Regions from separate parts of the Buttiauxella sp. BIGb0552 genome, predicted to be linked through region 1. Evidence: predicted binding sites of a transcription regulator. Region 1 holds the regulator's gene; each other region holds the start of a gene.
What was found. The regulator PhoB, encoded in region 1, activates phosphate uptake and scavenging genes when phosphate is short. The targets are predictions, from matches to a motif close to CTGTCATAAAACTGNCNNAT.
Positions count from the first base shown of each region.

Region 2: serA (phosphoglycerate dehydrogenase) is a predicted target of PhoB. The motif match lies at 5,999-6,018, and genes of this name have one in related genera.
Region 3: phnC (phosphonate ABC transporter ATP-binding protein) is a predicted target of PhoB. The motif match lies at 2,979-2,998, and genes of this name have one in related genera.
Region 4: kdgR (DNA-binding transcriptional regulator KdgR) is a predicted target of PhoB. The motif match lies at 1,464-1,483, and genes of this name have one in related genera.

Region 1 is NZ_SODY01000002.1:842,927-850,652, forward strand. It holds gene phoR (phosphate regulon sensor histidine kinase PhoR) at 1-1,182, opposite strand, end outside; gene phoB (phosphate response regulator transcription factor PhoB) at 1,205-1,894, opposite strand; gene sbcD (exonuclease subunit SbcD) at 2,106-3,323, shown strand; gene sbcC (exonuclease subunit SbcC) at 3,320-6,475, shown strand; gene mak (fructokinase) at 6,534-7,445, opposite strand; gene rdgC (recombination-associated protein RdgC) at 7,571-7,726, shown strand, end outside.
Region 2 is NZ_SODY01000003.1:336,307-344,032, reverse strand. It holds gene pflB (formate C-acetyltransferase) at 1-1,324, shown strand, start outside; gene mscS (small-conductance mechanosensitive channel MscS) at 1,484-2,338, shown strand; gene argO (arginine exporter ArgO) at 2,479-3,114, shown strand; gene EDF88_RS10525 (oxidative stress defense protein) at 3,348-4,082, shown strand; gene argP (DNA-binding transcriptional regulator ArgP) at 4,197-5,096, opposite strand; gene rpiA (ribose-5-phosphate isomerase RpiA) at 5,265-5,924, shown strand; gene serA (phosphoglycerate dehydrogenase) at 6,205-7,443, shown strand; gene EDF88_RS10505 (DUF2238 domain-containing protein) at 7,560-7,726, shown strand, end outside.
Region 3 is NZ_SODY01000006.1:129,439-137,164, reverse strand. It holds gene EDF88_RS17745 (zinc ribbon domain-containing protein YjdM) at 270-605, shown strand; gene yjdN (VOC family metalloprotein YjdN) at 1,138-1,575, shown strand; gene EDF88_RS17735 (DUF2235 domain-containing protein) at 1,634-2,848, opposite strand; gene phnC (phosphonate ABC transporter ATP-binding protein) at 3,040-3,822, shown strand; gene phnD (phosphonate ABC transporter substrate-binding protein) at 3,857-4,873, shown strand; gene phnE (phosphonate ABC transporter, permease protein PhnE) at 4,933-5,715, shown strand; gene phnF (phosphonate metabolism transcriptional regulator PhnF) at 5,732-6,457, shown strand; gene phnG (phosphonate C-P lyase system protein PhnG) at 6,458-6,919, shown strand; gene phnH (phosphonate C-P lyase system protein PhnH) at 6,916-7,500, shown strand; gene EDF88_RS17700 (carbon-phosphorus lyase complex subunit PhnI) at 7,500-7,726, shown strand, end outside.
Region 4 is NZ_SODY01000001.1:24,785-32,510, forward strand. It holds gene EDF88_RS00115 (MFS transporter) at 20-1,396, opposite strand; gene kdgR (DNA-binding transcriptional regulator KdgR) at 1,576-2,367, shown strand; gene EDF88_RS00125 (YobH family protein) at 2,414-2,656, opposite strand; gene mgrB (PhoP/PhoQ regulator MgrB) at 2,814-2,957, shown strand; gene EDF88_RS00135 (YebO family protein) at 3,032-3,319, shown strand; gene EDF88_RS00140 (MBL fold metallo-hydrolase) at 3,356-4,357, shown strand; gene EDF88_RS00145 (DUF2627 domain-containing protein) at 4,889-5,032, shown strand; gene cspE (transcription antiterminator/RNA stability regulator CspE) at 5,046-5,255, shown strand; gene ftsI (peptidoglycan glycosyltransferase FtsI) at 5,489-7,234, shown strand; gene rlmA (23S rRNA (guanine(745)-N(1))-methyltransferase) at 7,297-7,726, shown strand, end outside.

The DNA.
Region 1 (7,726 bases):
CACTATCGCAAGCCCCAGCCCGCTGCCACCGGTTTGCCGTGAACGCGCTTTATCCACGCGGTAGAAACGCTCGGTCAGGCGTGGAATGTGTTCGGCTGAAATGCCCGGTCCCGTGTCCGCAACGCTAAAGCACGCCCCACCCGCAGCCCGTTTCCAGCTCACGGTAATATGTGTGCCATCTGGCGTATGGTTTACGGCGTTATAAACGAGGTTTGAAATCGCACTGCGCAATTGTTCTTCATTACCAAACACTTTTAAAGCCGGATCAATATCAAACTGTAACGTCTGTCTTTGCTGGCTGAGAGTTTGCGCTTCGCGCTCCACCACACGCAACATCAGTGGCACATCAATCTTTTCATTGAGCACCATCGCGGGTGCAGCTTCAATTTTTGACAACGTGAGAAGCTGCTTAACCAGCCCTTCCATACGCGAGGTTTGTTCGCGCATCGTGCCCAACGCTTTCTCGCGCAGCGGGCCTTCAAGGGTTTGATCCTGCATCATCTCCAGATAACCTTGCAGCACCGTTAACGGTGTACGCAGTTCATGGCTGACGTTGGCAAAGAAGTTGCGACGCGCCCCTTCAAGCTGGTGCATCTGAGTCACATCACGCGCCACCAGCAGCCACTGTTCGTCGCTATAAGGCATTACGCGAAATTCCAGATGGCGGCCATTATTGAGTACCAGTGTCAGCGGGCGAGCAAAATCTTTCTGCGACAAATAGCGGGTAAATTCAGGGTAACGCAGCAAGTTAAGGATGTTCTGCCCGTTATCATCCGGCCAACGCAGTCCCAATAATTGTTGAGCAAGTCCATTACACCAAAAAATCGTCCCTTCTTCGGTGGTCAGTACGACCGCATCGGGCAATGATTCTGCACCGCTACGAAAGCGCTTAATCAAATTGCCTAATTCTTTTCGGCGCTTTTTATTACGCAGTTGCATCTGATGCAGGCCGTACAACAGCGGGTCCCAACTCCCCCGCCCCGGCGGAGGTGTCATGCTGCGATCAACCCACAACCACCACGACAGACGCAGCAGATTCCAGAAATGCCAAACCAGCAGCCCAGTGACTGCCAGTAATAAAAACCACGGTAAATGGCCAAAAATAAGGCCTAAAATGACGGCCGGTATACAACAGAGCACCAGCTCCAGTACCAGCCTTTTCCATGACAACCGTTCCAGCACGCGTCACTCTCCTGATAAGGAATTAAAAGCGGGTTGAGAACCGATAACCCGTACCGCGTACTGTTTGTACCATTCTGTCATGTCCACTATGTTCGAGCGCTTTGCGTAACCGACGAATATGTACGTCAACCGTTCGGTCTTCGACATAAACATTGGTGCCCCATACATGATTGAGCAATTGTTCACGGCTATACACCCGCTCCGGGTGTGTCATAAAGAAGTGCAGTAGCTTAAATTCTGTTGGCCCCATATCCAATGGGTTTTCCCCGGTCATCACGCGATGCGACGACGGGTCTAGAATCAGCCCCTGCATATCGATCACTTCTTCTACCGCCATCGGAGAGATACGGCGCATCACAGCTTTAATACGCGCCACCAACTCTTTCGGAGAAAACGGCTTAGTAATATAGTCATCGGCCCCGACTTCGAGACCTCGCACACGGTCTTCCTCTTCCCCACGCGCAGTCAGCATCATCACCGGTATATCACGCGTCATAGCTTCACGTTTCAGGTGCTTAATAAACTGAATACCGGAGCCGCCTGGCAGCATCCAGTCCAGCAGAATCAGATCGGGGAAAGGTTCGATAAGCAAGTTCACTGCACTGTCATAATCTTCCGCTTCAACTGGCTGAAAACCGTTTTGCTCAAGCACAAAACTGACCATCTCGCGGATTGGAGCTTCATCTTCTACGACCAGAATGCGTTTCGCCATGATTTGTCTTGTCCAGGGAATAATTATTGTTGTTTCAATGCGGTGCCATTATGCGTCAGATTTATGACAGATTTATGAAAAAAATGACTGTTCAGCAACCCATCAATTTCATTTATGACACAGAGACATATGCCGTTTTCGCCTTGCCCCTGCATCTTCAAGGGCGACGTGTATATAATCGGGACTTCATTTTTAAGCCACCGGACAGGTCATGCGCATAATTCACACATCAGACTGGCATCTTGGTCAAAATTTTTATACCAAAAGTCGCGGTCCTGAGCACCAGGCTTTTCTTGAATGGCTGCTCAAAGCTGCCGTTGAAAATGATGTGGATGCCATAATCGTTGCGGGTGATATTTTTGATACCGGCTCACCGCCAAGCTATGCGCGAGAACTGTATAACCGCTTTGTGGTGCAACTCCAGGCGACGGGATGCTCGCTCGTGGTGCTGGCAGGAAACCATGATTCAGTGGCGACGCTCAACGAATCCCGCGAGCTTATGGCCTGCCTGAATACATATGTGATTGCCAGTGCCCGCCATGATGCAAGCCAGCAAGCTATCCGGCTCAATACCAAAAGCGGCCAGGCGGGTGCGATTCTGTGCCCAATCCCGTTTTTGCGCCCACGCGATATTCAAAGCAGCCAGGCGGGGCTGTCCGGCCATGAAAAACAGCGTTCTTTAATGGAAGCCATTAGCGAACATTATCAGCAGTGTTATCGCGCAGCCTGCGATTTGCGCGCTGACGCGAAGCTGCCGATTATCGCCACCGGGCATTTAACGACCGTCGGCGTGACAAAAAGCGATGCAGTGCGTGACATCTATATTGGCACGCTTGATGCCTTCCCGGCGCAGCATTTCCCGAATGCCGATTACATAGCGCTTGGCCATATTCATCGTGCGCAATTAATTGGCGGCACCGAACATATCCGTTACAGCGGTTCACCTATTCCGCTAAGTTTTGACGAAACCGGCAAGACCAAGAGCGTTTATCTGGTTGAGTTTGCCGAGGGTAAACTTCATGAGGTCACCCCACTGACTGTTCCAGTTAGCCAGCCGTTAGCGGTTATCAAAGGCTCGCTGTCTGAAATTGAACAGCAACTAGAACAGTGGCGCGATGCCCCGGCAGAACCCAAAGTGTGGCTGGATATCGAAATCGCCACCGATGAATACCTGCATGATATGCAACGCCATATCCAGCAAATCACCGAAACGCTGCCAGTAGAAGTGGTGTTGCTGCGCCGTAGCCGTGAGCAGCGCGAACGCGTTATCGCCCAGCAGCATAAAGAAACCCTGAGTGAACTCACCGTTGAGGAAGTTTTTGAACGCCGCCTGGTTCAGGAAGAGACCACCGAGGAGCGTGCGCAGCGCTTGCGCACCCTGTTTGCTCAAACCGTTGCCAGTCTGCATGACACGGAGGAACAGGCATGAAAATCCTTAGCCTACGGTTAAAAAACCTCAACTCCCTGAAAGGGGAATGGAAAATTGATTTCACCAGCGAGCCTTTTGCCAGCAACGGATTGTTTGCTATAACCGGGCCAACTGGTGCGGGGAAAACCACGCTGCTCGATGCTATCTGCCTCGCGCTTTATCACAAGACGCCGCGCCTCAATACCGTCTCACAGTCGCAAAATGATCTGATGACTCGCGATACAGCCGAATGTCTGGCGGAAGTGGAGTTTGAAGTAAAAGGTGTTGCCTACCGCGCATTCTGGAGCCAGAACCGGGCACGCAACGCGGTAAACGGCAATCTACAAGCCCCGCGTGTGGAGCTGGCAGAAGTAGCCAGCGGCAAAATAGTCGCCGATAAGGTCAAAGATAAGCTCGAGATCACCGCCAAATTGACCGGGCTGGATTACGACCGCTTTACCCGTTCGATGATGCTATCCCAAGGGCAGTTCGCTGCCTTTTTAAATGCCGATGCCAATGACCGTGCCTCGCTGCTCGAAGAACTGACCGGCACTGAAATTTACGGCACCGTTTCTGCGGCAGTGTTCGAAAATCATAAAAATGTGCGCAGCCAACTTGAGAACCTGCAAGCCCAGGCTGCGGGTGTAGCGTTATTGAGCGAAGAGCAGCGCCAGCAGCTTGCTGAGAGTTTGCAGGCACTTACTACTGAAGAAAAAGTACAGCTTGCAGAACAACTTAAACTCCAGCAACACCAGCAGTGGCTCGGCCTGCTTTCACAGCTCACACAGAAGCATACACAGACCCAACAGGCCTTGAATGCTGCAACCCTCGCAATAACAGAGGCGGCACCGCAGTTAGAAAAACTCACCCGAGCGCAACCCGCAGAAAAACTGCGCCCGGACTGGAAACGGTTACAGGAATTACAAACCACTCTACAAGCCACGCGCATTAAAACTGAGGAAGTGAACACTCGCTTACTTCAGACAAAGGCACGCCGCCAGCAGACACGGCTCGCAGCAGCAAGCCAGGCTGCAAAACTGACTGAAGAGGATACTCAGCTTCAGGATTGGCTGAAAACCCACGGACATTTTCGCTTGTGGGGGGCAGAACTGGCAGGCTGGCGCATGGCTTTCAGCCAGCAACAGCGTGATGCCACTCAGCTACAAACTTTGCAACGAGATATCGATGCCAGCCAGAAAAAACTCGCTCTGCTGCCTGTCATTGAATTGTCTCTTAGCGCAGATGAAGTTAGTGCTCATTTACAGACGACGATTGCCGCGCGCCCTCAGCGCCAGAGGCTTGCAACGCTTCAACCGCAGCTCTCCTCATTACTCAAGCGCAAAGCTCTTCAGCAACAAGAGCTCGCCATTCTTGAGAAACAGATTACCGAAGGCGATGCGCAGCTGGTGCTTAAACGCCAGCAATATAAAGAACGCCGCCAACATGAGAGTGATTTGGAGAAAGTATGCGAATTGGAAAAACGCATTGTCAGCCTGGAAGCTGAACGCGCCCTTTTGCAACCTGAGCAACCTTGCCCACTGTGCGGCTCCACGCAACACCCGGCGGTCGCTGATTACCAGGCGATACAACCAGGTGAAAACCAGCAGCGCCTGGATAAATTAAAACTGGAAGTAGCAAGCCTTGCAGAAGCGGGCTTTGCGATGAAAGGCCAGCTTGATACACAGCGCAAACAACGTGAAAACCTGATTCATACCATCAAGACCCTGGATGAAGAAGAAAACGAGCTGCGCGCTCACTGGCAACAACTGTGCGCCAGCCTGCAATTGGTGCTGGCACCCGAAGATGATATTCAGCACTGGCTCGAAAGTGAGGAGCAGCGCGAACAGCAGCTGCATCAGCTTAGCCAGCGCATTGTGCTGGAAGAACAGCTAACTCAGGCGAACGTCCAGCATCGTAAACTTGCCGATGAAATTGCAACCCAACGCGAAGCGCTGAACACAGCCCTGGAAAATGTTGGCCTGCAACATCCCGCTCACGGTGAAGAAAATAACTGGCTGGCGCAGCGACAGCAGGAATCGCAACTCTGGCAGCAACGCAGTGAACAGTTACCGCGTTTGCAGCAACAACTGGCAAGCCTTGAGGGTGTGTTAAATGCCTTTATTGACGATGGCACCGTGCCAGCGTTGCTATCCGAAAGCGAACAAATCGCAGAATTACAAAACTGGCACCAGCTGCACAGCGATTGCATTGCCCTGGAAAGCCAATGGCAAACACTGCAACAGCAACTGCAGCAAGAGGAAACTCGTGTTGCTCAGGCAAACGCGCAATTCCTAAGTGCGCTTACCGCAAGTCCCTTTACCGACGTGGAATCATTCCAGGCGGCGTTGCTGGATGAAAATGAACGCCAGATGCTTGAGCAGAAAAAACAGCAGCTTGAGCAACAACACCAGCAGCAAACCGTGCTCTGCCAGCAGGCTGAGAAAGCGCTAGCGGAGCATACTGCTGCTCGCCCGCAAGCACTGGCGGAAGATACACAGCTGAGCGAGCTGCAAGAACAGTTAGCCCATTGCAACCAGCAGTTGCGCGAGAACACCACTCAGCAAGGCCAGATTCAGCAGCAATTGCGCCACGATGCTGAAAACCGCCAGCGCCAACAAGGGCTGATGCAGGCCATTGTAGAGTGCCAGCAGCAAGTTGAAGACTGGGGTTATCTCAATGCGCTGATTGGCTCAAAAGAAGGCGACAAATTCCGTAAGTTTGCTCAGGGGCTGACGCTAGACAACCTGGTATGGCTTGCCAACAACCAGCTCAACCGACTGCACGGGCGCTATTTGCTGCAACGAAAAGACAGCGAAGCGCTGGAATTACAAGTGGTGGATACCTGGCAGGCTGATGCGGTGCGTGACACGCGTACACTTTCTGGTGGCGAGAGTTTCCTGGTCAGCCTTGCGCTGGCACTGGCGCTCTCCGATCTGGTGAGCCATAAAACGCGTATCGACTCGCTATTCCTGGATGAAGGCTTTGGCACGCTGGACGCCGAAACATTGGATACCGCGCTAGATGCGCTGGATACGCTTAATGCCAGTGGAAAAACCATTGGCGTCATCAGCCACGTCGAAGCTATGAAAGAGCGCATTCCAGTACAGATTAAGGTGAAGAAGATTAACGGGTTAGGCGTGAGTCGCCTGGCGAAGGAGTTTGCTGTCGGTTGATTTTTGCGGATGACGCTGCGCTTACCCTATCTACGAGCGCAGCGTCATAGGCCCGCTTTTATTTCTCTAATGGCCACAACCATGCAGCACCACGTACACCGCTGGAATCACCGTGCACCGCTTTACGAATTGGGGTTTCGCACTCGCCACCAAATACCCACGGTTTCACTAGCTGCGGCACCGTTTTGTACAAGCGTTCGTTATTGCTCATCCCACCGCCCAATACAATCACATCGGGATCAAGAATATTGACGATGTGCGCCAGTGATTTTGCGATACGCATTTCATAACGCGCGATCGCCAGTTCAGCGACAGGATCTTGTTGATCGACTAAATGCATGATCTCATTGCCTTTGAGCTTTTTCCCGCTCAGGCGATGGTAATCGGTGCCAAAGCCGGTACCGGAAATAAAGGTTTCGATGCACCCGTGTTTGCCACAGTAGCAAGGCACTTCCTCGCGAAAACGCAGCTCGTCTTCGTCCATCCAGGGCAATGGGTTGTGCCCCCACTCGCCCGCAGTACCGTTGCCACCAATCAAACTGCGGCCATTAATGGCGATACCTGAGCCACAGCCGGTTCCGATGATCACCGCAAAGACAATCGCTGCCCCTGCCGCTGCACCATCTATGGCTTCGGAAACCGCCAGGCAGTTGGCATCGTTTGCCAAACGCACTTCACGGCTTAGCGCATCGCATAAGTCTTTATCGAAAGGTTGGCCATTGAGCCATGTTGAGTTGGCATTTTTTACCACTCGGGTATAGGGCGAGATCGAGCCAGGAATACCAATGCCGACCGTTCCCTTCTCACCAGTGGCCTCTTCAGCCAGGCGAACCAATTCAGCAATGGTGCCAATGGTTTGCTGATAATCATTTTTCGGTGTTGGCAGGCGATGACGGAAAAGTTGTTTACCATCATCCGCCAGTGCGATCACTTCTGTTTTTGTTCCACCTAAGTCGATACCAATGCGCACAGCGATGCCCTCATTTAATTAGTGTTATCAACAGAATAGAAGTGTGGCCCTGTAAAGGCAATGAAACACAGCGGCTGATTCGCTATCATGCCCGCTGCGTTTAACTGACAGTCCGGGAAATAATCATGCTGTGGTTCAAAAATTTAATGGTTTACCGTTTAAGCCGTGACATCACGCTTTCAGCGGATGAGATGGAAAAACAGTTGGCCGCGTTTACTTTCACCCCATGCGGTAGCCAGGATATGGCGAAGACCGGCTGGGTGTCGCCAATGGGTTCGCAC
Region 2 (7,726 bases), on a different contig from region 1:
TACACCGGAATTTGACACGCTATTCTCCGGCGATCCTATTTGGGCGACCGAAGTCATCGGTGGAATGGGGCTTGATGGTCGCACGCTGGTCACCAAAAATGCCTACCGTTACCTGAACACGCTGTACACCATGGGGCCTGCACCGGAGCCGAACCTGACGATTCTCTGGTCGGAAGCATTGCCGAAACCTTTCAAAGTTTATGCGGCGAAAGTTTCCATCGAAACGTCATCTCTGCAATACGAAAATGATGACCTGATGCGCTGTGATTTCGACAGCGATGACTATGCGATTGCGTGCTGCGTCAGTCCGATGGTGATTGGCAAGCAGATGCAGTTCTTTGGTGCACGAGCCAACCTCGCTAAAACGCTGCTGTATTGCATCAACGGTGGCATGGACGAAAAACTCAAAATCCAGGTCGGCCCGAAAATGCCAATGCTGCTCGATGAGGTATTGGATTACGACAAGGTAATGGGCAGCCTCGACCACTTTATGGACTGGCTGGCAATGCAATACATCACCGCGCTCAATCTTATTCACTACATGCACGACAAATACAGCTACGAAGCCTCGTTAATGGCTCTGCATGACCGGGATGTCTATCGCACCATGGCATGCGGTATTGCCGGGTTGTCGGTGGCAGTGGATTCGCTTTCTGCGATTAAGTACGCCACGGTGAAACCGGTGCGCGACCAAAACGGGCTGGCGGTTGATTTCGTCATTGAAGGTGACTACCCGCAATACGGTAATAATGATGATCGTGTTGATGCCATTGCCTGCGATCTGGTTGAGCGTTTTATGAAAAAGATCCAGGCGCTGCCAACCTATCGCAACGCGGTGCCGACTCAGTCGATCCTGACGATCACCTCAAACGTGGTGTATGGGCAAAAAACCGGTAACACGCCAGATGGCCGCCGTGCCGGTATGCCATTTGCACCAGGGGCGAACCCAATGCACGGGAGGGATCGGAAAGGTGCAGTGGCTTCATTAACGTCGGTCGCTAAACTGCCGTTCAGTTACGCTAAAGATGGTATCTCATATACCTTCTCGATTGTTCCTGCGGCATTAGGGCGTGATGACGCCGTGCGCCAGTTAAACCTGGTGGGATTGCTGGATGGTTATTTCCATCACGATGTGCGAACTGAAGGCGGGCAGCATCTGAATGTAAACGTCATGAACAGGGAAATGCTACTTGATGCCGTTGAACACCCGGAAAACTACCCGACGCTGACCATCCGCGTTTCCGGCTATGCGGTGCGTTTTAATGCTCTGACGCGTGAACAGCAGCAAGATGTCATTTCGCGCACCTTTACCCACTCGATCTAATGCCTTTGAGCATTAATTCGCTTCCCTGAAACCCGCCGCGCGCGGGTTTTTTTCGGCCAAATTTGTGAGCAACTTGGCATATTCGGTTGTTTTGTTTACCCTTTAAAGTCTCTGTTGTGCTTTTCAGGCGCAAATTTCAGTAAAGACAAGGAACCGTGAATGGAAGATCTCAACGTAGTAGACAGTATTAATAATGCTGGAGGCTGGCTGGTGCGCAACCAGGCGTTACTGCTGAGCTATGCGGTCAACATTGTGGCGGCGATTGCGATAATCATCGTCGGGATGATCGTGGCTCGCGTGGTTTCCAATACGATTAACCGTGTGATGTTGGCGCGTGGTATTGATGCGACGGTAGCTGATTTCCTTTCCGCTCTGGTGCGTTACGGCATCATCGCATTTACGTTAATTGCCGCGCTGGGGCGTGTTGGCGTTCAGACTGCGTCCGTTATCGCAGTCCTCGGTGCCGCAGGTTTAGCCATTGGTCTGGCGTTGCAAGGTTCGCTTTCTAACCTGGCGGCAGGCGTGTTGCTGGTGACCTTCCGCCCATTCCGCGCGGGTGAATATGTTGATCTTGGCGGTATTGCGGGCTCCGTGCTGAACGTGCAGATTTTCTCCACCACTTTGCGCACTGTGGACGGGAAAATCGTTGTGGTGCCTAACGGTAAAATCATCGCCGGCAATATTATTAACTTCTCCCGCGAACCGGTGCGCCGCAACGAATTTATCATCAGCGTGGCGTACGATTCGGATATCGACAAGGTTAAGCAAATCCTGACAGATATCATCAACAGCGATGAGCGCGTGCTGAAAGACCGCGACATCACCGTGCGCCTCAATGAGCTTGGGCCGTCAGCCATTAACTTTGTGGTGCGTGCCTGGAGCAACAGCGGCGACCTCCAAAACGTCTATTGGGATGTGCTGGAACGCGTTAAGCGCGAGTTTGATGCGCAGGGAATCAGCTTCCCTTATCCGCAAATGGATGTGAATTTCAAACGAGTGAAAGAAGCTGCGTAAGCGTGATTTTCTGGGGCCAGTTTCGGCTGGCCTATTCTTCATTAGCAATACTTATAAACCATTAAAATTATCCATTTCCTCTAATAATTATTCCCCATTAAACTCCTCTTTAATTGCTAAACATTAAAGAGTGAATCATCGTGTTATCTTACTTTTTTCAAGGCCTTACATTAGGCGCTGCGTTAATCTTGCCGCTCGGCCCACAAAATGCGTTTGTGATGAACCAGGGTATTCGCCGCCAGTATCATTTGATGATCGCCTCGCTTTGCGCCTTAAGCGATGTGCTGCTGATTTGCGGTGGGGTTTTTGGAGGTAGTGCGCTGCTGATGCAGTCGCCATGGCTGCTGGCGATCGTGACGTGGGGCGGTGTGGCATTCCTCTTGTGGTATGGCTGGGGCGCATTGCGTACCGCGATGAGTAGCAGCGTAGAACTGGCTTCAGCAGAAGTGATGAAGCAGGGGCGCTGGAAAATTATCGCCACCGTGCTGGCGGTAACCTGGCTTAATCCGCATGTTTATCTGGATACTTTTGTTGTACTGGGGAGTCTCGGTGGGCAACTGGCTGATGAACCGAAGCGCTGGTTTGCATTAGGTACCGTGAGTGCGTCTATCCTATGGTTTTATGGTCTGGCTCTTCTCGCAGCCTGGCTTGCGCCACGTCTGCGCACCGCGAAAGCTCAGCGGATTATCAATGGCGTAGTGGGCGTGGTGATGTGGGTTATCGCGTTGCAACTTGCGTCAGATGGGGTTCGCCATATCGCTTCCCTGATAGGGTAATTAGCCATCACCCGTCATACTTCAAGTTGCATGTGCGTTGGCTTTCCTCGCTCACCCCAGTCACTTACTTGAGTAAGCTCCTGGGGATTCACTGCGTCGCCGCCTGCCTGCAACTCGAATTATTTTGGGTGTAAATCCGATAGACAAGTTACCATTCCAGGCTAAGCTTGCTGCCAGACGTCCGTGTATTTTGCGGGTGTAATGACAGTGGAATGTAGCATGGAGGAATTACAGTGAAGTTTAAAACCCTGGCATTAGCCGCTTTAGTGGGATTAGGTTCGGTTCCGGCGTTGGCCGACGAGTTGCCAAATGGCCCACATGTTGTGACATCCGGCACCGCTAGCGTGGATGCTGTTCCTGACATTGCTAAGCTCGCAATCGAAGTCAATGTATCAGCCAAAGATGCTGCATCAGCTAAAAAACAAGCTGACGATCGTGTTGCACAATACCTGACATTCTTGCAGCAAAGTGGCATCGAGAAGAAAGACATCAATGCTGCCAATCTTCGTACTCAACCAGAATATGAATATCTGAAGGATGGTAAAACGCAGCTTAAAGGCTACATTGCCGTGCGTCAGGTGGATGTCACGCTGCGTAAACTCGACAAAATGAACGAGTTGCTTGATGGCGCATTAAAAGCAGGTCTTAACGAAATTCGTTCTGTTTCTCTGGGTGTTGCGAACCCCGAGTCATACAAAGACAAAGCGCGTAAAGCCGCTATCGACGATGCCGTTCGCCAGGCTAAACTGCTGGCCGAAGGCTTTAGCAGCAAGTTGGGCCCAGTTTATAGCGTGCGTTACCATGTCTCTAACTACCAGCCAGCGCCGATGGTGCGGATGATGAAAGCTGACGCGGCTGCGCCGGTTTCAGCCCAGGATACCTACGACCAGCAAACTATTCAGTTTGATGACCAGGTTGATGTGGTGTTTGAGCTGGAACGCGCTAAGAGCGAGCAGTCTGCACAATAAATGGTGAATGGCGCTTGCGCTTATCCACCCTATAAAACTGCAAAAATGTAGGTCGGATAAGCGTTATCGTCATCCGACAAAACAAGAAGGCCGCTAAATATTAGCGGCCTTCTTCTATTCTGCGTCCTGTCGTAGAACTTTATGCCCGTATTCCAGCAGTGCGTCGGTAACGTTGCGCATCATGCGGCTTTCCGGTGCAAAACGGTGCCAGTACAGCATACGGCGTTGCATCAGGCCTGGCGTCAGGTCAATCAGCTCACCGCTATTAATCTCTCTTTCGATTTGCAGATGCGGAATCATGCAGCATGTGGTGCCCTGGCGAGCCAGTTGCACAAAGGCTTCTGACGAGTTAACGATATGGCACGGTACGCTGCCCGGTGACAAATCGAAGTTTTGCTGCAAGAACGCCTGGTGCATATCGTCGAGATGGTCAAACGCGACAGCAGGGGCTTTTAGCAGGGCAGAACGCGTGACGCCGTTCGGGAAATAGCGCGCGGCAAAATCTTTTGAACCGACAAACAAATAATCCAACGCACCCAGTCTGTCGACCAGGCAGCTTGGCAGCGGCTGTGGCTGAATAGACACCGCACCGACTACTTCACCACGACGCAGGCGTTCTTGTGTTCGGGTTTCATCTTCCACCTGAAGATTCAGGCGGATAGGGGAGTCGGCAAGCACAGGCGCGAGCGCTGGCAGCAACCAGGTTGCCAGACTGTCGGCGTTGACCGCAAGAGACAGAAGGAGTGGTGTGGAACCAGTTTGCTCATCGCCCAACCACTCTTCTTCAAGCAATTCCACCTGGCGCAATAACGCCAATAGCTTTTGTCCTTGTTCGGTTGGACGAGGAGGCACGGTGCGCACTAACAATGGCTGGCCGAACATATTTTCCAGTTGCTTGATACGTTGTGAAACGGCTGATTGAGTGATGCAGAGCTTTTGTGCCGCACGCTCAAAACCACGTTCACGAATAACTGCATCCAGCGCCTGTAGTGTTCTATAGTCCGGGCGTTTCATTGTTGTTAGCTGACTCCTGTTTTTGTTATCCCAGCACTATGACATAAATTTGCACTCGATCCAGACCAAAACCACAAAGATCGGATGAGTTCAGCCATTCACGGGGACAATCTCATGGCGCTTGCACTATAATGCGCGTCAGTTTTCATAGCACACAGGCAAAAAACCATGACGCAGGATGAACTGAAAAAAGCAGTCGGCTGGGCAGCATTACAATACGTGCAACCAGGCACGATCGTTGGTGTGGGTACCGGCTCAACGGCCGCACACTTTATTGATGCTCTCGGGACTATCAAACATCAGATTGATGGTGCTGTTTCAAGCTCCGACGCTTCCACCGCCAAACTGAAAAGCCTTGGTATAACTGTTTTTGATCTTAACGAAGTTGACTCACTGGGCATCTACGTTGATGGCGCAGATGAGATCAACGGCCAAATGCAAATGATCAAAGGCGGTGGCGCCGCTCTGACCCGTGAAAAAATCATCGCGTCTGTGGCGGAAAAGTTTATCTGTATCGCTGATGCGTCTAAGCAGGTGGGTATACTCGGTAATTTCCCGCTGCCAGTTGAAGTGATTCCAATGGCGCGTAGTTGTGTGGCTCGCCAACTTGTCAAACTGGGCGGCCGCCCTGAATACCGCCAGGGTGTGGTGACCGATAACGGCAACATCATTCTTGATGTTTATGGCCTGAGCATTGCCGAGCCAATCGCACTGGAAAATGCGATTAACGGCATCCCTGGTGTCGTGACGGTTGGCCTGTTTGCTAACCGTGGTGCGGATGTGGCGTTGATTGGTACTGCCGATGGCGTGAAAACCATTGTGAAATGATATGACCGGGGCGCAGTAGCGCCCCTTAAAATGAATAAAAAATGACAAAATAATCTAACGCTAAATTTGGTGACATATGTCACATTATTAACAACTGTCTACTTTTCATTCCTGGTTATCTTCCCTGATTAGCATTTTCTGCTGCCCTATACGCCTTATTCCTTTTCTGACGAGATGCCTGCGCAATCGTTTATATTGCCCCGCCCGTAATTTTTGATATTTTGGCAGAAGGGTGTCTTATCACACAGCACAACATCAGTTCTAAAAATAGGGTCGGGAAATGGCAAAAGTATCACTGGATAAAGACAAGATTAAATTCCTGCTGGTGGAAGGCGTACACCAGAAAGCCGTGGATAACCTTCGCGCAGCAGGCTATACCAACATCGAATACCATAAAGGCGCGCTGGACAGCGAAGCCCTGAAAGAGTCGATCCGTGATGCGCATTTCATTGGTCTGCGTTCCCGCACTAACTTAACTGAAGATGTTCTGGCTGCTGCTGAAAAGCTGGTGGCGGTGGGTTGTTTCTGCATCGGTACTAACCAGGTTGACCTGAATGCTGCGGCTAAACGCGGCGTGCCAGTGTTTAATGCTCCGTTCTCCAACACGCGTTCTGTTGCTGAACTGGTTATTGGCCAACTGTTGCTGCTGATTCGTGGTGTGCCAGAAGCTAATGCTAAAGCACATCGTGGTGTGTGGAATAAAGTGGCTGTGGGTTCTTATGAAGCGCGCGGCAAGAAACTCGGTATCATTGGTTACGGCCATATCGGGACTCAGTTGGGTATTTTGGCTGAAGCGCTTGGCATGAACGTCTTCTTCTACGATATCGAAAACAAACTGCCGTTAGGCAATGCCACTCAGGTGCAGCACTTGTCTGATTTGCTCAATATGAGCGACGTAGTCAGCCTGCATGTGCCTGAAAACGCCTCCACTAAAAATATGATTGGTGCCAATGAACTGGCATTAATGAAGCCAGGCGCGCTGCTTATCAATGACGCACGTGGCACTGTGGTGGATATTCCTGCCCTGTGTGATGCTTTAGCACGTAAGCATCTGTCTGGCGCGGCAATCGATGTGTTCCCAACTGAGCCTGCGACGAACAGCGATCCGTTTAACTCACCACTGTGTGAATTTGATAACGTGATCCTGACTCCGCACATCGGCGGTTCTACTCAGGAAGCACAGGAAAACATCGGTCTGGAAGTGGCTGGCAAGCTGGCGAAATACTCTGACAACGGTTCAACATTGTCTGCCGTGAACTTCCCTGAGGTTTCCCTGCCATTGCATGGTGGAAGTACCAGCCGTTTGCTGCACATTCACGAAAACCGCCCGGGGATTTTGACCGCGCTTAACCAGATTTTTGCCGACCAGGGCATCAACATCGCCGCTCAGTACCTGCAAACAACGCCGCAAATGGGTTATGTGGTGATTGATGTGGACGCTGAAGAAGATGTTGCTGAAGCTGCACTGAAATCTATGAAGGCGATTCCAGGCACTATTCGCGCTCGTCTGCTTTACTAATCTCAAATCTACTGGAGCCTGCATGGGCTCCTGTTTTTTCTTAAAGTCCTTTTCCTGAGTTGTTTTTTTCACCCTGCCCACTGATAGTTACGCTTTTAGCCAGGCGGCGAAACAACATGACCAGTACATTCTTAAAATCCGGTGCCTTTATCCTGTTGTTGATTCTCATCTATACGGGCCTTAGCACCGCAGACAGGCTTACCTGGCTGATGGAAGTCACGCCGGTCATTATTATCGTCCCTCTGCTTTTAGCGACTCACGCTCGTTACCCGCTGACTCCACT
Region 3 (7,726 bases), on a different contig from region 1:
TATAATCAGGCTTATTTTTTCATAGCGTGAGTTTCTGGCTAAATAACCAGAAAGAAAGACCATAGCGTATTTTTATAAACTTATTCTGTATTTTCGTCGCGAATTTGGCAATTGATTAACGTTTTAAAATAGCATTTTCTTATTACGATATTCTGGCTGGCGCAAGGCATAGCGGCAATCGTCCCCACAAAAGTAGGGTTTTAATGTATAATCACGCCACTTTTGGCGGGAAACCGCAATTTTTAAAGCTTATTTTTGAGGATATGACGATGACACTCCCTCATTGCCCTAAATGCAATTCCGAGTACACCTACGAAGACAACGGTATGTTTATCTGCCCGGAATGTGCACATGAATGGAATGATGCCGAACCTGCAGCAGACAACGATCAACTGGTAGTTAAAGATGCCAACGGCAACCTGTTAGTTGACGGTGATAACGTCACTGTAATTAAAGATCTGAAGGTTAAAGGCAGCTCTTCTATGCTGAAGATTGGTACTAAAGTTAAAGGTATCCGTCTGGTTGAAGGCGACCATAACATCGATTGTAAAATTGATGGTTTTGGACAAATGAAGTTGAAGTCTGAGTTCGTTAAGAAGAACTAGGTTCGTTCCCCCTGCCCCTGAGGGGCGGTTCCTGCAAAGCCAGAGAAGGTTCCGTTCCCGACGGCTCGACCCGGCCTTACAGTCAAAACGAAGGCGATTTATGCCGGACTCAAAGGTCAACGTCAAAAGCTAAGTTCAAAAGCCGAACCGGTTTTGACCTTGAGTCCCGGTATAAATTGCCCCAGTGTTCCCCATAAGTCAGGGTTGAGCTGCCGGGAGCAGCGAAAGAGAGCGATCGCCGGGAGCGAGTCGCGAACGACCCTGAACGTTGGGGATAAGCTGGGGTTTACCGCGCAGCGGCAATTTAATGACCGGGCGCCGGGGTCGCCAGGGGCTGGCGTGAGCCACCTGGCACGTTCACCGTTAACGACAGTTGCAGAAGTCGCCAGACGTGCGGGTGAACGGAAAAACCCCCGATCCTACATAAGCATCAAAACCTCTCGGGTGAACCGAAAATCCCTCCCCCCCGCCTGGCTTGCCCAGACTCCCCCAACTAAACTTGTTCTGCACTCCGCATTATGAGGAACGAACAATGTCTATCGGACCCTACATCTTTTTTGACGGTACCTGCGAAGAAGCAATAGCGTTCTACAAACAAGCCGTCGGTGCTGAGTTACTGTTTAAAATGACTTTTGGTGAAATGCCAAAAGACGAGAATCAGTCGGCTGAAGGATGCAGCAGCGGTTTTAACTGGCCGGACGATAAAATCATGCATGCCAATGTGCGCATTGGCGGTGGCGAAGTGATGATGAGCGACGGCAATATGTGCGCCGATAAAGTGAAACACACGGGCTATGCGCTGAGCCTTACCACCACAGATGTCGCTGAAGGCAAACGCTGGTTTGATAGTCTCAGCGCAGGTGGTGATGTCACCATGCCATGGAGCGAAACATTCTGGGCAAAAGGCTTCGGTATGCTTACCGATAAATACGGTATTCCGTGGATGGTGAATGTCGAAAAACCAATGTAACCAAGCTCTGGGTCGCTACCGTCTGCTCGATAACAGACGGTAGTTTCCCAATAGTTAACTAACGTGCAATCGCCCAGTTAATGGGAATTGCACCCTCGCCGCGTAAATAATCCTGCAAAGGCTGCGGACTATATGACCCGTTCAGCCATTCACCATTGAGTGCCGACTGTTGAAGTAGCGTTGTGCCACAACTAAGACGCTCGATCACCGACTGGTGGACCATCGTTGATGAGGTAACCGGCGGCGGGAGTTGCCGGGGCATAATGCGCAGATAACGTGTGGGCGGATACCAGTCACAATGCAGCGGCCCAAGTGGGTCAGCCACCACTTCACTGGGTGCCAGATTAACGCCCAAATCGTCGAGTGCATCATGCATCCAAAGGTACGCGCCATTCGACAAGCTGCGGTCTTCGTCCGTACCAATATAGCCCCCACCAACATCATGATGAATACCGGGAAACATCACCTGCAAAATACGATCGCGGTTATCCCACAGCACTGGCGCTAAATCGAGACGCTGCTCATCAATGGCGATGGCCTGAAGCCCGTATTTGACCCGTGAATGCAGCTCTGTATTGTTAAAACGAAAAACGTTGTAGCGCTTATCATTGAAATACTTAGGAATCCCCATCTGCCCAACGGTTTCCCACACGGCAACCGCTTCTATAGACATCGGGCGCGAAATGCAGGTTGGGTCCACACTGTCACAGAAAAATCCCGGCAACTCACGCACCACACTTCCCAAAAGGCTGGGGCTCATATCCGGAGTATGAGCAAGATATTGTGCCCATACGGATGAAGCAAAACGCCACGCTTCATCTTTATTGCGAGCGTTTAAATTCAGCTTTTCACGATTTAATAAACCACGGTCGATGATCATCTGCGCCAGCACTCGCGCGGTATAAGCACCGTGGCTAAAACCCACCAGATAGATACGATCGCCCGCCTGCCAGTGCCGACTAATAAAGCTATATCCGCGAATGATCGGCACGATCAACTCGGCACCAAACGCGCCACCGAGGCGTTTCACCAGACCATTATGCGGATCGCCCATACCATAAATGTACTTGGCAACTTGTACGATCCCGCCACTGCTATTGGTAAGGATCTTTTCTTGCTCATTGGCTAACAACAAACTCTGCTTATCAACATTCCCTTTCAGATCAACAAACAATTGATAAACGTTACTCGCTGCGGCTTCGTCATCCGCTTGATTTTCTACACCGGGAGCGGTCCATGTGCCATCGGCACAAAAAATAATGTTTTTGCTCATCGCTGCTTTCCCAACACCAAAGGGTACCTGTAAGCAAAGACAAAAACGAAGCGTGAAACAATACGACAAATAGCTGATTAGCCTGATGACTTCCAGGCTGGAACTCACTCTTCATCATATCGAAACTTATCCTTAACAAAATCGTCACATTTCATCGGCACCATGAGGCAACTTTTTAAGGAGCCTGAATGATGCAAACAATTATTCGCGTCAACAAATTGAGCAAAACCTTCAACCAGCATCAGGCATTAAATGCTGTTGATTTGGAAGTTAATGAAGGTGAGATGGTCGCTCTGCTGGGGCCTTCTGGTTCAGGCAAATCCACCCTCTTACGCCACCTGAGCGGTCTGATTACTTCTGATAAATCACCTGATTGCCATGTTGAGTTGCTTGGCCGCACCGTCCAAAAAGCGGGCCGTCTGGCAGGCGACATCCGCAAGAGTCGTGCTCACACCGGCTATATCTTCCAACAGTTCAACCTGGTGAACCGCCTGACGGTACTGGAAAACGTACTGATTGGCGCACTGGGTTCCACGCCGTTCTGGCGTACCTGTTTTAACTGGTTTACCCGCGAACAACATCAACGTGCGTTGCAGGCGCTGACCCGCGTCGGCATGACGCAATTTGCGTATCAGCGCGTGTCCACCCTGTCCGGTGGGCAACAACAGCGCGTGGCGATTGCCCGTGCGCTGATGCAGCAAGCAAAAGTGATTCTCGCCGATGAGCCCATTGCCTCACTCGACCCGGAATCAGCCCGCATCGTGATGGAAACGCTGCATGACATTAACCGCCTGGATGGCATCACCGTAGTGGTGACGCTGCATCAGGTGGACTACGCCCTGCGCTATTGCGAACGCATTGTCGCTCTGCGTCAGGGTCATGTGTTTTACGACGGAAGCAGCTCTGAGTTCGACAACGAACGTCTGGGCAATCTTTACCGCAGCATGAATCGCGTTGATGCGGTTGCTGCTTAACAACTTTGTTATCTCTTTCAAGGAACAGTCAGCCATGAGCTACAAAAAAGTTGCCGCCCTCGCCTTTACCAGCCTGCTAAGCGTCAGCACTCTGTTCAGCACCGCCCATGCGGATGAACAAGAAAAGTCCCTGAACTTCGGCATCATCTCGACTGAATCACAACAAAACCTGAAACCGCAGTGGGACCCGTTCCTGAAGGATATGGAGAAGAAACTGGGCATGAAAGTGAATGCTTTCTTCGCACCGGATTACGCAGGGATTATCCAGGGGATGCGCTTTAACAAAGTGGATATCGCATGGTACGGCAACCTTTCGGCTATGGAAGCAGTAGACCGCGCTAACGGCCAGGTATTTGCTCAAACGGTAGCGGCAGATGGCAGCCCGGGTTACTGGAGCGTGCTGATTGTTAACAAAGACAGCCCAATCAACAACCTGCAAGACATGCTGGCAAAACGTAAAGAGCTGACTTTCGGCAACGGTGACCCGAACTCTACTTCTGGCTACCTCGTCCCGGGATACTACGTTTTCGCCAAGAACAACGCATCGTTGAGCGAGTTTAAACGCTCCGTGAATGCCAGCCATGAAACCAACGCCCTGGCAGTGGCTAACAAGCAAGTCGATGTAGCAACCAACAACACCGAAAACCTCGAAAAACTGAAAACTTCCGCACCGGAAAAACTTAAACAACTGAAAGTCATCTGGAAATCTCCACTGATCCCAGGCGACCCAATCGCATGGCGTAAAAACCTGTCTGAAACCACCAAAGACAAGATCTACGACTTCTTTATGACTTACGGAAAAACACCGGAAGAGAAAGACGTCCTGACCCGTCTCGGCTGGGCTCCATTCCGTCCGTCCAGCGACCTGCAACTGGTGCCGATTCGCCAGCTAGCTCTGTTTAAACAAATGCAGGGCGTGAAGGACAACAAAGGCATGGATGACAAAGATAAAACAATCAAAGTCAGCGAGTTGCAGAACCAACTTAGCGATCTGGATCGTTTGACTGCGGCACTGTCTGCCATGAGCAACGTGAATAAAGCGGTTCAGTAAAAAAAACCCTAACCCTCTCCCTGAGGGAGAGGGTTAAAGCCCCAAACACGGAGCACCCCATGCAACAAACCATTCAAGTCGCCGCACCAAAACGTAGCTGGTTCTCGCTACTAAGCTGGGCGATTTTGTTAGCGGTACTCGTTGCCTCCTGGCAAGGCGCGGAAATGGCCCCGCTCACCTTGATTAAAGATTCCGGCAACATGGCCACCTTTGCAGCCGACTTTTTCCCGCCGGATTTCAGCCAGTGGCGCGACTATCTGGGTGAAATGTCTATCACTTTGCAAATCGCCGTCTGGGGCACTGCCCTTGCCATCGTACTGTCCATTCCTTGTGGCCTGATGTGTGCCGACAACCTGGTGCCATGGTGGGTTTACCAACCAATGCGCCGCCTGATGGACGCCTGCCGCGCCATCAACGAAATGGTCTTTGCGATGTTGTTCGTGGTCGCCGTTGGTCTGGGCCCATTCGCCGGTGTGCTGGCGCTGTTCATCCACACCACTGGCGTACTTTCCAAACTGCTTTCTGAAGCGGTTGAAGCCATTGAACCCGGTCCGGTGGAAGGCATTCGTGCAACCGGCGCTAACAAGCTTGAAGAAATTCTCTACGGCGTGCTGCCACAAGTGATGCCACTGCTTATCTCCTACTCGCTTTACCGCTTTGAATCGAACGTCCGTTCAGCAACGGTGGTTGGCATGGTAGGTGCAGGCGGGATTGGCGTAACGCTTTGGGAAGCGATTCGTGGATTCCAGTTCCAGCAAACCTGCGCGCTGATGGTCATCATCATCGTCACAGTAAGTCTGCTGGACTTTATGTCGCAACGGTTACGTAAGCATTTCATTTAACGAGGCTTTGTTGAAAATTCACTTATCCAGACATCCGACCAGTTACCCGACGCGTTACCAGGAAATTGCCGCCCTGCTTGAAGTGGAGCTGCGTAACCACTACCGCGGTGGCGACTATCTGCCAGCCGAAAGCCAACTGGCCGCGCGCTACGAAGTGAATCGCCACACGCTACGCCGTGCCATTGATCAACTGGTAGAGAAAGGCTGGGTGCAGCGCCGCCAGGGAATTGGTGTGCTGGTGCTGATGCGCCCGTTCGACTACCCGTTAAATGCACAGGCACGCTTTAGTCAGAACCTGCTAGACCAGGGAAGCCACCCCACCAGCGAGCGCTTACTCGCGGTGCTGCGCCCGGCCTCAAATAGTGTGGCAGACGCGCTGGGCGTCACCGAAGGCGAGAACATTATTCACCTGCGCACACTGCGCCGCGTTAACGGTATCGCGGTGTGCCTTATCGACCATTACTTTGCGGAACTTGCCTGGTGGCCCACGCTGCAACAGTTCACCAGCGGTTCGCTGCACGACGTGATTCAAACCCAACTCGGTATCAACCTCACACGCACCCAAACACGCATCAGCGCACGCCGTGCTCAGGCCAAAGAAAGTCGCCTGCTGGAGATCCCGAATATGTCTCCGCTGCTGTGTGTGCGCACTCTCAACCACCATGAAGGTGACGCCTCGCCTGCGGAATACTCCGTCAGTTTGACCCGCGCCGACATGATTGAATTCACCATGGAGCACTAAATGGACGCAACGCATTTTGATACAGCACAGCGCCAGCAGTGGATGGCCGTGCTCGCCCACAGCCTGCCTCAAGAACTGGCAGCACTTTGGGCAGAACAAAAACTCAATCCCGAATATCAGGTAATACGCCAGCCAGAAACAGGCCTGGTACAAATTCAGGCGCGAATGGGCGCCACCGGGCAACGTTTTTTTGCCGGTGACGCCACGCTGACCCGTGCGGTCGTACAACTCGCCAACGGGACTTACGGCTACAGCTACATATCAGGGCGCGATAAAGCCCACGCCGAACGCTGTGCCGTGATCGATGCGCTGATGCAGGAACAAGTTCAGTTCCGGACATTGCAAGAAACCTTAATTGCTCCACTGGCCGCCAACCGTGAACAACGCCTGGCCGCCCGTCGCACCCAAATTAACAGCAGCCGAGTCGACTTCTTCACTCTGGTTCGCGGAGATAACGCATGACCCTGATGACCGCTTTTAACCTGCCCGTGCAGGATGCACAACAGAGCTTCCGTCGCCTGCTCAAAGCGATGAGCGAGCCGGGCGTTATCGTGGCTCTCCATTCACTGCAACATGGCTGGAAACCACTGAATATCGCCTCCACCAGCGTGCTGCTGACGCTGGCCGATAACGACACGCCGGTGTGGATTAGTGACGCGCTGACTAACGATGTGGCGCTGCAAAATGTCCGATTCCATACAAATTCTTCAATTTCCTTGACGCCTGAGCACGCGCAGTTTGCCGTTGCCGACAGCGCGATTACCGCCGACCAGCTCAACGCACTGGCGCAGGGAACAGACGTCGCCCCCGACACCAGCGCGACACTGATTTTACAGGTACCGAGCCTGAGTGGCGGTCGCATGCTGCGCTTAACCGGCGCGGGCATTCGTGAAGAACGCATGATTGCTCCACAACTGCCTGATTGTGTCATTCATGAACTCACCGAGCGCCCGCACCCGTTCCCGTTGGGCATCGACCTGATTCTGACCTGTGGCGAGCGCCTGTTGGCGATCCCTCGCACCACTCATGTGGAGGTGTGCTGATGTACGTCGCCGTCAAAGGGGGCGAGAAGGCGATAGCCGCCGCCCATCAACTTCAGGAACACAACCGCCGTGGTGACCAAAATCTCGCGGAACTGGATGTGGCACAAATCGAGCAGCAGCTAGGGCTGGCCGTTGATCGCGTGATGACTGAAGGCGGCATTGCCGACCGCGAACTGGCGGCACTCGCCATCAAGCAGGCCAGCGGAGACATGGTTGAAGCCATCTT
Region 4 (7,726 bases), on a different contig from region 1:
CATCGCTGGCACGCTTTTTTTATGCCTGCGAAGTCGTAGGTTGGGACATGCGTAAACTGCTGACAATGGCGGCGATGGTTGCAAAACTCCCTGCCAGTAAAAGCGAGGCATGCGTTCCGTGAATCGCGAAAAGGTTGAACATCAAAGCCACCAGGGCTGCACCGCAACTCTGTCCTAATAAACGAGCCGTGCCTAACATGCCACTAGCACCGCCGCTGCGGTTACGCGGCGCTGAAGAAATAATGGTGTGGTTATTAGGTGACTGGAACAAACCGAACCCAGCACCGCACAAAAGCATGCGCCAGATGATATCGATATCGGTAGGGTTGTGTGGTAACAACGCTAAAGCAAATAAACCGAATGCCATAATAACAAGCCCGAGCCCACCCAGCAGCCCTGCATGTACTCGCCCAATCAAATGACCTGCAACCGGAGCCATTATCATTGTTGCAATTGGCCACGGTGTGAGAAGCAGACCCGTTTCGACTTCGCTGCGTCCTAATGTTGATTGCAGGAAGAAGGGAAGTGAAACCATCGCTAGCATTTGAGCGGCGAAGGAACAAACGGACGTTCCCATAGATAATGAAAATACAGGAATACGTAATAAATCCACGGGTAACAGAGGGAAGGGCAGTTTCAGTTGGCGACGAATAAAGAAGAAGCCAATCACAGCTAATGCAACGAGCTCGGAAATGATCAGCCACCCTGACTGCCCTTGGGCAAAACCACTAATTGCCGAGATCAACAGACCGAACGTCAAGGCATTCATAATCGCGCTGGGGATATCAAAGCGTTGGCCCTGTGATTTTTGTTGATTGGGAGGTAGAAAACGAATTGCTAGCAATAGCGCGAGAATACCAATTGGCACATTAATCAAAAACAGCCATTTCCAAGACGCGACAGAAAGAATAGCGGCGGCAATAGTTGGCCCGGCAGCTGAGGATACGGCGACAATAAACGAGTTAATTCCCATTCCGCGGCCGAGATGTCTTTGCGGGTAGATAAGCCTGATGAGAGCAGTATTGACGCTCATTAATGCGGCACCGCCAAAGCCCTGAAGCACACGAGCAAACGTCAACATGGGCAATGAATTCGACAGCGCACAGAATAGTGATGTCATGCAAAACAGAATCAGCCCGCACTGATATACCCGGCGATAACCAAAAATATCGCCTAAGAATGACATCGACAGTAACGAAATAATTATCGCGATTTGATAGCTGTTCACTATCCAGATGGATTCTGCCGGACTGGCGTTTAGTTCTCGGGCAATAGTTGGAAGTGCTACGTTTGCGATCACGCCATCCAGAACTGCCATTGTGATACCCAACGCAATGGCCAAAATAGCACCATAGCGCTGCGGTATTGGCAGCCCATCAGCAAGGGTTTTATCCATAAGGGAAATTTAACTTCATGGGTGATTTATTCGAAGAGCAATAATAATAGCACTAAATTTAAGGGATATGTCGCAGATTTGTAACGAAATAGAATAGATTCATTGCGATGACATGGTAGTCAACTTATACTAAAAACCAGTTCTGATTTTTATAAAACAAATGCGATCGAGGTGATTTAATGGCTATCGCAGATCTGGATAAACAACCTGATTCTGTCTCTTCTGTCCTGAAAGTTTTTGGCATTTTACAGGCGCTTGGCGAAGAACGCGAAATTGGTATTACTGAATTATCGCAACGCGTAATGATGTCAAAAAGCACCGTCTATCGCTTTTTGCAGACTATGAAATCCCTGGGTTATGTTGCTCAGGAAGGCGAATCTGAAAAATACTCGCTAACCCTAAAGCTGTTTGAGCTGGGTGCGCGTGCATTGCAGAACGTTGATTTGATTCGTAGCGCAGACATTCAAATGCGAGAACTATCGCGTTTGACGAAAGAAACCATCCACTTGGGTGCGTTGGATGAAGACAGTATTGTCTATATCCATAAGATTGACTCTATGTACAACCTGCGCATGTACTCGCGCATCGGTCGTCGTAACCCATTGTACAGCACCGCGATTGGTAAAGTGCTTCTGGCGTGGCGCGATCGCAATGAAGTGCGTGAAATCCTTGCTGATGTGGAATATAACCGCAGCACTGAGCGCACTATCATGAGTACCGACGAATTGTTGGACGTTCTGGATACCGTGCGTGAGCAGGGTTACGGTGAAGATAACCAAGAACAGGAAGAAGGTTTACGCTGCATCGGCGTACCTGTTTTTGACCGATTTGGAGTTGTTATTGCCGGTTTGAGTATTTCATTCCCGACACTTCGTTTTTCTGAAGACAGGCTCCATGAATATGTAGCGATGCTTCATGACGCAGCGCGAACTATTTCTGAACAAATGGGTTATCACGAATATCCATTCTGATGAAAGAGAAAACGCCGCTATTTAGCGGCGTTTTCTTTATATGTTCCTAGTTACCCGTATCGATAACTTCATCACTTTTACGCAATACTGGGCAATCGCTAAGTCCGATAATTCCACTACTGGTATGAACAAATTGTGCGGTGGTGACATTTCGAGCAGTTAGGTATTTGCATTGAAGCCCCATACCTGCAGCATTTTCATGACTTCCAATCAAAACTCCATATCCAGAGAGGAGTAAACCGATCCACAAAAGCGCTATTACAATAATAGTGCGGATCACAATACGCATAGGTGCCTCTTATTATTAAGTAATTAGACTTCTAAGCGTAGCGGATTGCACTGTACTAGCAATGTGATGATTCTTAAATAATATACGTGAGAGTTATGTGTCGTTTAGGCTGTCTATGTCAGACTTTACAATAAATAGGAAAGAGGTGGAGAGTGTAGTGAGAAAGTACAGATGGCTTATTCTGATTGCGGTTTTTTTCGTCTGCATGCTGCTATGGACCCAAATGGTCAATGTAATGTGCGATCAGGATGTACAATTTTTCAGCGGCATTTGTACAATTAATAAATTTATTCCCTGGTAGTGTGTTTTTATCCACATAGTGCTTACCTTAAGACCCGGCAGGTGTAGAATAGCGCGTTTTGCTGAGGTGGTAATATGAACGAATTAAGTGTTGGCGCGTTGAATATCGTGTCCCTGACAGTTTCCCTGGTGGTACTGGTTATCGGCCTCGTAATGTGGTTCTTTGTTAACCGTGCAAGTAGCCGCACCAATGAACAGATCGAGCTTCTTGAAGAGTTGCTGGATCAGCAAAAGCGGCAGACTGCACTGTTACGACGTTTGTGTGAAGCGAACGAGCCTGAAGTAGTCAAGGAAGCACCAGAAGTAGCAAAGGAAGATGACGAAGTGGAAGATGATTTTATTCGTCTGGTCGCTGAGCGCTAATCCTGATTAACCTGTTTGTGTTGCTGTGGAGTGACCATGCGGTGGAAAAATCCTTGGTTTGATCCCCTAAAATCTCATCACCAAATTGACGGTTTTCGTAATCTGGAGTCAAGCTTACGAAAACCGGGTGATGTTGAACGTTGGCGTAAAGAGCGAAAAGCGCAGGGATTGCCCCATCCTCCGAGTAATGGTTATGCCGCCTTCACTGAACGTTGGTGGCAAAAGGCTGAACTCCAGGGAGAAGATGACCGGCTGTGGTGGTTAGGGCATGCAACGGTATTGTTGCGTATCAATGGCCTGTATTTACTTACCGACCCCGTGTTGTCCCAGCGAGCTTCCCCATTATCGTTTGCAGGCCCTAAGCGCAAGACTCCATCCCCAATTCATATCAATGAATTGCATCAACTTGATGCTGTTTTGATTTCACATAATCATTACGATCATCTGGACCGTTCCACCATTCAACAGATTGTCCGTCGTTTCCCCGACACTCATTTCTTTGTCCCGCTGGGCTTAAAGCAGTGGTTTACCCGTCGTGGTATACGCCATGTAACTGAGCTTGACTGGTGGCAGAGCTTTACCCTGCAAGGAATGACTTTTACAGCGGTGCCGGCACAGCACTGGAGCATGCGTTCATTCTGGGATCGTAACCGGAGTTTGTGGTGCGGGTGGATTATCGAAAGTAGTCACTTAAGGATATGGTTTAGCGGTGATACAGGCTATACGGCAGGACTTGCTGATATTGCTTTGTTCAGAGGCTCCCTGGATGCGGCATTGATACCAATAGGTGCTTATTCCCCGCGCTGGTTCATGAGTAGCCATCATATGGATCCGCAGCAGGCGGTTAAGCTTTGGCAGCAATTGGGCAGGCCTTTTACGGTTCCTATCCATTGGGGGGTATTTGAACTGGCTGATGAATCACTGGACATGCCACCGCAAGAGCTACTAACCGCACTTGATGATGAAGGTGAGGATGGGCGACTCTTTTCGCCGTTGTGTATTGGTCAAAGTTCACACTTATTTAAAATTAAGACTTAAACATTATTAAAAATTTTTAAGACGCTATTACGAGCTATCTTTTGGTTACTTTATTACATCGAAAATATAGCGAAACGTTTTTATTGCCTCATCATGAAGCATGGGTTGATTAAACTTTCATTCTTTTGGTGCAATATAAACAGACAACTGCTCAAGCTTTATTCATTTTTCCATTCTCGCTATTTCTTATACCAGTTATATTGTTTTAGTAGCAATGTGAGATTGTTCATTTTTTGCATAGCTATGCTAAAAAAATCATAAGCATAATGCCGGTGATATCGACTTTTTCGCACTTCGCCTGGACGAAAAGATATCTTTGGGCTATGGTAAAAACGTTGTCTGTGGTCGTCATATGAATGCACGGAATCATCATTGTTTACTGTTAATCTATGCACAAATTGTGCATTTCATTTTCATTACAATATGAGTTTCGGAATTTGTGCGACAGATCGATACACGCCGAAAAATGGCTTGCCATTGATTGCGTTGTATGTGATAACACGTTGGGTTAAACGAGGTACAGTTCTGTTTATGTGTGGCATTTTCAGTAAAGAAGTTCTGAGTAAACACGTTGTCGTTGAATACCGCTTCTCTGCCGAGCCTTATATTAGTGCCTCATGCAGTAATGTCTCTGTTTTAGCTAAGTTATGCCTCCGGGCAAAGAAAACAATCTAAGGAATTTTGCAAAATGGCAAAGATTAAAGGTCAAGTTAAGTGGTTCAACGAGTCTAAAGGTTTTGGCTTCATTACTCCTGCTGACGGCAGCAAAGATGTGTTCGTACACTTCTCTGCAATCCAGGGTAACGGCTTCAAAACTCTGGCTGAAGGCCAGAACGTTGAGTTCGAAATCCAGGACGGCCAGAAAGGCCCTGCAGCGGTTAACGTAACTGCTATCTAATTCGTCTGAATTAGACCTGGCGCGAATAACGCCAAATTTTGATGAAAGCCTCGCTCTTGTAGCGGGGCTTTTTCATGTCTGAATGTTGACCATTATTTTTCTATGTGTTTCTGGAAAGCTCTCTCAGTTATGTCTTGTAGCAAAGCAGCGCATCTTGTAGCACTGTTCCTGTCTGGTTAGTTTCCCCATTATGTTTAAATTTTCAATCGCTTAGTTGTCGTTAAGGATTGAATGTGAGAAAAACCGCCCCTGGAATCGTGGGTAATTTTATTCAGTGGCGTTTTGCTCTTCTTTGCATCGCTATCTTTATGTGTCTGGTGTTCTTACTGGGGCGTGTTGCCTGGTTGCAAATCATCTCACCCGAAAATCTGGTTAAGCAGGAAGACATGCGTTCATTACGTGAAGAACCCATCGTCGTACCGCGTGGAATGATAGAAGACCGCAATGGCAGACCTTTGGCGGTGAGCGTCCCGGTAAAAGCAATCTGGGCTGACCCGAAAACAGTAATGGAAAAAGGTGGCGTGCAAATTAGTAGCCGCTGGCAGGCTCTGGCAACAACCTTACATATGCCACTTAATGAAATTGCCGCCCGCATTCGCCGTAATCCAGCCGATCGCTTCATTTACCTCGCCCGCCAAATTGATCCGCAACAAGCGCAATACATCGAGAGCCTGAAACTGCCAGGAATTTCATTACGTGATGAATCACGTCGGTTTTATCCCGCAGGCCATGTTGCAGCAAACTTGCTCGGCTTTACCAACATTGATGATCAAGGTATTGAAGGTATTGAGAAGAGCTTCAATCGCCAGTTGACGGGTAAAGCGGGCGAGAGACTGGTTCGTAAAGACAGGCATGGGCACGTCATAGAAAATATCACGGAAACTGCAGCAAACCCTGCTCACAACCTCATGCTAAGCATTGATGAACGACTGCAAACGGTCACGGAAGACGCACTGAGTAATGCTGTCTCCTGGAATAAAGCTGAATCTGCCGCAGCAGTTATCCTTGATGTGAATACTGGCGAAGTATTAGCGATGGCGAGTTGCCCGACGTTTAATCCAAATAATCGTGACGGTGCCACGCTGAACGATTTCCGTAATCGGGCAATTAGCGACACATTTGAGCCAGGTTCAACTGTTAAACCGATGGTAGTTATGACCGCACTTCAGCAGGGGATTGTCCAACCAGATAGCGTGGTGGACACCCATCCTTATACCATCGATGGTCACCGTATACGCGATGTGGGTTACTACCCGCAGCTTACGTTGACCGGAATCCTGCAAAAATCGAGCGACACAGGGGTTTCACGGCTTTCTCTGGCGATGCCAATCCAAAAATTGTTGGATACCTATAAGAACTTCGGTTTTGGGATGCCAACAGGATTGGGGCTGACAGGGGAGAGCAGTGGCCTGTTACCGCACCGTAAGTTCTGGGGAGAGTTGGATCGCGCCACATTTTCATTTGGTTATGGTTTGATGGTCACACCTCTGCAACTGGCGCATGTTTACGCCACTATCGGTAGCTATGGCATTGCCCGCCCACTTTCTATTACCCGTGTTGATCCGCCAGTAGTTGGGCAAAGGGTGATGTCTGAAACCATTGCCCATCAGGTTGAACATATGATGGAAAGTGTGGCATTGCCTGGCGGCGGTGGGATTAAAGCCGCGGTGCGCGGCTATCGAGTTGCCATTAAAACCGGAACGGCCAAGAAAATTGGCGATGATGGCAAATACATCGACAAATACATTGCTTACACCGCAGGTGTCGCTCCTGCGAGTAATCCGCGCTTTGCGCTGGTGGTGGTAATTAACGATCCGGAAAATGGTGCCTACTACGGCGGTGCAGTTTCGGCACCGGTCTTTAGCCAGATAATGAGCGATGTGCTGCGACTGGAGAATATCGAACCTGATGGTTTGCCACAGGGAGATACCAATTTAACGGTGTTAAATAAGGCTGTTGTCGAGGGTCCTGCAGGTTAGTGGCTTTTCGAAGCGGAGCGTAAGCGGTACACTTGCGCCCTTTACGATTGCCTGGAGTTCTTATGTCTTATCTTTGCCCGCTTTGTCATGCACCGCTTGCTCCCGAGGGGAAGAGCTTTGTTTGCCCGCAAGGCCACCAATTCGATAAGGCAAAAGAGGGATATGTGAATTTGCTGCCAGTTCAGCATAAGCGTTCAAAAGACCCGGGCGATAGCAGCGAAATGATGCAGGCCCGCAGAACATTCCTTGATGCCGGGCATTATCAGCCGCTGCGCGATGCTATCTGCCTTATTTTAGAACAGGCTGCCCCGGTTACTTTGTTGGATATTGGCTGCGGGGAAGGGTATTACACGGCGGGTTTTGCACAAATTGTCGCAAAAAATGAAGGAATGACCTGGGGATTAGATGTTGCAAAAGTAGCGGTTCGCTATGGGGCAAAGCGCTATCCGCAGGTGCAGTTCTGTGTGGCATCGAGCCACCGTTTGCCGTTTG